Regions from separate parts of the Spirosoma sp. SC4-14 genome, predicted to be linked through region 1. Evidence: riboswitches for the same ligand, from Rfam matches in the RefSeq annotation. Region 1 holds a riboswitch; the other holds the start of a gene.

Region 1 (3,148 bases):
ATTCGAACCGGCCGATTTGCTTAAGTCACGACTGGCTCTGGAAAAATTGCTCGGGCAGCCCGTTACCGGATTCCGCCGTGCCCGCATGGGTTTTGTTGACCCAACAGACATACAACAGGCTGGCTATCAGTATAACTCATCACTTCATCCGACCTGGCTACCGGGTCGTTATAATCATTGGGGTGAGCCCAGAAAGCCTTTCGTTGAATTGGGAGTCTGGCAGATACCCGCGTCCGTAACGCCAACCCTACGGCTACCGCTGTTCTGGCTGAGTCTGAAAAATTTTCCGTTTTCGTTCTACAAACAGCTTTGTTTGCAAACCCTAAAAGCCGATGGGTTTTTAAATCTGTATGTCCATCCCTGGGAGTTTACGGACCTGGCAGCTTACGAAAAGATTCCGGCCTACGTTCGTCGGTATTCCCGCAATGAGTTACTGAATCGGGTGGAGAACTTACTGCGGTTTCTGCAACCACATGGAGATTTCAATACGATGAGCGAGTTCACAGCATCACTCACTCAAACAGCATCAGTTAAAGCCTGAAGCTGTTTACAAACACGAAGGGGGCCGTTGATCAACGGCCCCCTTCGTGTTTGTAAACATAGCTATCAAATAAATATAACATCGTCAATCACATCGGCTCCCATGTCTTTATTGACTAACTGAATAAGTTTCTGTTTGGCATTAACAAGTTCGTTGCGCAACGGAGCAGAGGCAATTTCAATGTGCAGTTTACGATCACGAACATAGAGCCGATTTGTACGGGAAGCAATCGATGTACCCATCATACGCCCCCAGAAAGCCTCCAGATACGTTTCATTAAAACGTGTTTGGAGTTGGTATGCTTTAAGCAGTTGCCCGATTGCATCCTTTACGGTTGTAGTGCCGGCTGTTCGGGTAGCATTCTCGCGGTTATAACGGTAGGTCTGGCTCATTGTGAGGTATCTTACGCACAAAAGTACGCAACGATAAAACTAAACAAATATACCGTCCTAAAATGAAATTGAAAAAATAAGGTAACGGTTAGAAAATAGCCTTAGGGTTTGGATTGGCGCCGTCTGCCTATTATACTTGCGTTATCAAGTCAATTACCAGATGTCAAGTATACTACCATTGGCATCAATTGATTTATACAGAAGCGAGGAGAGAACAGGCTCTTAGAATCGCTGGCAACCTACCACACGGCAAGGTGCTAACTCCTGCCTAAAGCAACCGCAGTGGCGGACCGTTAGGGACTATAAATCGTTAACTCACATGTTCTACAACCAGCGTTGTATGCCCAGAGAGGCCTACTAAGCAGCACTCACCTCTTCGCACGGCCAAAACCGGGAGTGGTTTTCGTGTATTTATCTCTTTCATCGTATTTCAGCCATATTGCTCCTGCAGTGCTGAAAATTCAACCGAATCAGCAAACGCATTATCCTTTGGACCTCCATTATTTCGATTATAAATACTCTTTCCCGCTCGAATCGGGTAGCAGCCTGCCCGGCTTTCGGTTAGCATATACCACCCGTGGCACCTTAAACAGCGAAGGAACCAACGTTGTTTGGGTGTGTCATGCCCTCACGGGCAATGCAGACCCTGGCGACTGGTGGGGTGGCATGATCGGGACAGGCAAGTATTTTAATCCAGACACCCATTTCATTGTTTGTGCCAATGTGCTGGGCTCCTGTTATGGCTCAACGGGGCCCTTATCCATCAACCCGGCTACGGGCCAGCCGTTTTACCATGATTTTCCATCTGTTACCATACGGGATATGGTCGAAGCACTGGACTTGCTTCGGCAAGAACTTGGCATCGAAAAAATTCAAACCTGCATTGGCGGTTCGGTAGGTGGTGAACAGGCCATCGAATGGGCTATTATGCGCCCTAACCTGATCGGAAATCTGGTTCTGATTGCTGTTAGCGCCGTAGCATCGCCCTGGTGTATTGCCTTCAACGAAGCTCAGCGAATGGCCATTGAAGCCGATCCGACCTGGCTGGAACAACGCAACGACGCAGGGGCTTCGGGCATGAAAGCAGCCCGCGCTATGGCCATGATCTCCTACCGCAACTACGACACCTATGGCTTTACTCAGGCACTGGATAACAATGAGCAGCTAGATGGCTACAAGGCGGCCAGCTACCAGCGTTATCAGGGCGAAAAAATAGCCGAACGATTTAATGCCTTTACCTATTGGACGCTTTCGAAAGTAATGGATTCGCACAATGTGGGCCGGAATCGCGGAAGCATTCTAAACGCATTGGCTCAAATTAAATCCAGAACCCTCGTAATTGGTATTCGTTCAGACCTGTTGTTTCCTCCCTCGGAGCAACAGTTTCTGGCCCGGCATATTCCCGATGCGATTTACGAAGAAATCGACTCACTGTATGGCCATGATGGCTTTTTGATCGAATTCAGGCCTCTGGCGGCTATTCTCCGAAAATGGATGGCAACTGAAAATGGCCCTAAAAAAGCCATTGAAGAACTTAAAAAATAACTATTTACCAGAATTCCCCCTTAACCAGATGATCTGGTACGAAGACGAAGTTCGACAACTCGAAGCAAAGCTAAAAGCAATTCCTCCTACCCCAAACCGGGTTGTTTTTTATGGAAGTTCATCCATCAGGCTCTGGTCGACATTAGACCAGGACTTTCCACAAACTAACCCATTGAATCTGGGATTTGGCGGTTCTACTCTGGCAGCGTGCGCCTGGTTCTTTGAACGTTTGCTGATGCCAACATCTCCCAAAGCAATCGTATTTTATGCGGGTGACAATGACTTGGGCGACGGCCGACACCCCGAAGAAGTTTATTTGTTTTTCCGTGCCTTTGCCGGAAAAATGAGCCAATATCTGCCCGATATACCGGTGGCTTATTTATCCATAAAAATCAGCCCAGCACGCTGGAATATTAAAGATAATATCCGTTTTACGAATAAACTGATTGCCGACGAAGTCAGTAAACTACCTGAGTTCCGAACAATTGACATGACCACTCCCCTACTGGGAGCTGATGGCAGACCGCGCCGGGAGTGTTTTGAATCCGATGGTCTGCATTTAAGCCCTCTGGGCTATCAGGCATGGCAACGCGTGCTTCGGGAGTCGCAGTTTTTTTAATAATTTATTTACTTAGAAGTTACTAAAGTTTGCCGTAAAGTCCGCAATTTC
Region 2 (3,148 bases), 2.9 Mb from region 1:
CGCGGAATTATCAATACATTTATGGAATCGGTCGATCGCTCGGGGCTGGCTATTCCTGCCTATCCGATTCAGAACAGCATAACAACCCAATTACGGGCAGTTGCTCAAAGCCAGAATAACGCCGAATTCACGAATATGTGGGCAGGTCAGTCGGCTTCTACTACCAAAGCCAAACCAACGGGTGAGATCTTCGACGAACTGATTGCCGAAACAGAACGTCTCCAGATGGATTGATAGAATTGACTCGAACAACATCTTTCTGTTTGAGTCCGAAAGCAATGAGGCTGTTTAAACGTTCTGGAATAATCATCAAATGCGTTCCTTTTTACCGCCGAGAACGCAAAGATTATACGCAAAGCCCGCTAAGCAGAAGTGGTTCTCTGTGGTAAAAAGGCAAAAGTTTAAACAGGTTCAATTATAGTTTAGCCGGCCGGGATGGCAAATAAGACCAATTATGACTCGATTTGAGAAAGTTCAAATCGAGTCATAGAGAATGTTTTAGGGCAAATGCTTCCGCTTTTTCAACTGAGCATAAACCAGTTGGATAATCCCATCTTTCAGCCCCAGATCAGGAACAATAATTCTATTGGCACCGGCCCAGCGCATCACTGAAATATAAATGTCGGCGGCTGGTACAATTACATCGGCGCGGTCGGCATTCAGGCGCAACTTGTTGATGCGATCTTCCTGGTCGAAGCCCGCAATGTAATTACGGATGCGTTCTATTTCGGCGCGAGTGGTTTCTGTTTCGGATATTTTAGATGCCAGATTGAACAGTTTGCTAATATTACCACCCGTACCAACGGCAATTAGTTCTTCAGTCGAATCGATATTGTCTTCGACCCAATCTTCAATTTTTCGCCAGGCTCCTTTGGTTTCTTTGCCTTCCAGTAATCGCACCGATCCAATTTTAAACGATTTGGAATTAATCTTTTGCCGGTTTTTGTATAGATTCAACTCGGTGCTGCCCCCCCCCACGTCGATATGCAGAAATTGCTGGTCGTCGAGCGCCTGAACAACTACGTTATTGATCAGTTCGGCTTCTTTCTGGCCGTCGATAATATGAATTTTTATGCCGGTTTCAGCTTCAATCCGTTTGGCAACATCGTGGCCGTTTGAGGATTCGCGCATGGCCGATGTTGCACAGGCCATGTAGTCTTCTACTTCGTGCAGTTCCATCAATAACTTATAGACCTGCATCAGCTTGGCGGTTCGGGCCTCACTTTCGGGTGTGAGCTCACCAAAATTGAATACATCGTGACCCAGCCGGAGCGGAAATCGAACATATTCGACCCGTTTGAAACTCACGACATTATCATTATGGAGTACAGTAGAAATTTGCAGACGGGCTGCATTGGAACCTATATCGATGGCAGCTAGTTTCATGACAAAATAAGACAGATTGAAAGAGCAGCAGGTTAAATGAATGCGAGATTCATCCGTTTAGGAGTTGCGGTTTTAGGTCTTCACCTGTTTTCTCTTTCGTCCAAAAGTAACGTATTTTTGGCGACAATGGTTAGAATCTGTATCTTTGCCTGATTGCTTATCAAGAAAGACGGAGGGACTGGACCCTACGATGTCTTGGCAACCAGCCACTTAAGAAAAAGTGGAAATGGTGCCGCATTCCACCCCACTGGTTTGGGGACAGATAAGTTAGCATCACTGCTTCCTTCGCCTGTATCTGATAAGCCTCTCTTTTTGACGAATGAGTACTTACATAGACGGTAGTCTGGTTAGACTATATGCTGTAAATTTTATATCGCTTGACACTACTTACTGAGCTTCTACAAAAGCGGATTCTTGTTCTCGACGGTGCCATGGGAACAATGATTCAGCGCTATAACCTCACTGAGGCCGATTATCGGGGTGAGCGTTTTAAAGACTATACACACGATGTAAAAGGAAATAATGATTTGCTCTCGATTACGAAACCGCAGATCATTCAGGAAATTCATAAACAGTATCTGGAAGCAGGGGCCGATATTATCGAAACCAATACCTTCAGCGGCACTTCCATCGCCATGGCCGATTATCATATGGAAGCGCTGGCCTATGAACTGAACTACGAATCGGCCCGTATTGCGAAAGAGGTAGCGCAGCAAGTGACTAGCCGGGAGCCCGAAAAACCACGGTTTGTTGCCGGTGCTATGGGCCCAACTAACCGAACAGCCTCGCTCTCGCCGGATGTAAACAATCCGGGCTACCGCGCCGTAACGTTCGACGAACTGGTAGATGCCTATTATGAGCAGGTTAGCGGCCTGGTTGAGGGAGGAGCCGACCTGTTGCTGGTCGAAACCATTTTCGATACACTCAATGCCAAAGCAGCTTTGTTTGCCATTGACAGGTATTTTGTCGATAAAGGGAAAGAGCCACTACCCATCATGGTGTCGGGTACTATTACCGATGCGTCGGGCCGAACATTGTCGGGGCAAACTACCGAAGCCTTTTTGTATTCGGTATCGCACCTGCCGTTGTTAAGTGTTGGCCTGAACTGTGCGCTTGGTGCCGAACTGATGCGGCCCTATATTCAGACACTCGCCAAAGAAGCTCCATTTTTTACATCGGCTTATCCTAACGCAGGTTTGCCCAACGAATTTGGTGAGTATGACGAAACGCCCGAGAGTATGGCGGCTCAGGTCGAAGGCTTTATTCGCGATGGGTTCGTCAATATTGTTGGCGGCTGCTGTGGCTCCACGCCCGATCATATCCAGGCTATTGCGCAGGCTGCCGCAAAATACCGGCCCCGGCCATTACCTAAGCCCGACCCCTACCAGAAACTAAGTGGTCTGGAACCGCTGAAAATTACGGAACAAACCAACTTTCTGAACATTGGCGAGCGGACCAACGTAACTGGCTCGAAGAAGTTTGCCCGGCTCATTAAGGAAGGCAATTACGACGAGGCCCTGAGTATTGCCCGTGGCCAGGTTGAAGGAGGGGCGCAGGTTATCGACGTCAATATGGACGAAGGGATGCTCGATTCGGTCGAAGCCATGACTACCTTCCTCAACCTGATTGCGTCGGAACCCGATATTGCCCGCGTACCAATCATGATCGACTCATCGAAATGGGAGGTTATTGAAGCAGGGCTGAAGTGCGTACAGGGTAAAGCAATTGTTAACTCCATTTCGTTGAAAGAAGGAGAAGAAGC

The links. A riboswitch is a leader RNA that binds a small molecule or an ion and turns the genes downstream of it on or off. The one in region 1 is predicted to bind S-adenosylmethionine.
Region 2: it holds a riboswitch for S-adenosylmethionine, as region 1 does, so the genes downstream of both, metH (methionine synthase) here and metX (homoserine O-acetyltransferase) in region 1, are expected to answer to the same signal.

The regions. Positions count from the first base shown of each region.
Region 1 covers NZ_CP147518.1:1,012,478-1,015,625, reverse strand. The annotation lists gene WBJ53_RS04185 (polysaccharide deacetylase family protein) at 1-541, shown strand, start outside; gene WBJ53_RS04180 (DUF721 domain-containing protein) at 607-933, opposite strand; SAM riboswitch class I at 1,124-1,242, shown strand; gene metX (homoserine O-acetyltransferase) at 1,423-2,478, shown strand; gene WBJ53_RS04170 (GDSL-type esterase/lipase family protein) at 2,507-3,097, shown strand.
Region 2 covers NZ_CP147518.1:5,888,872-5,892,019, reverse strand. The annotation lists gene WBJ53_RS24190 (nitronate monooxygenase) at 1-234, shown strand, start outside; gene WBJ53_RS24185 (phosphatase) at 499-1,386, opposite strand; SAM riboswitch class I at 1,541-1,655, shown strand; gene metH (methionine synthase) at 1,764-3,148, shown strand, end outside.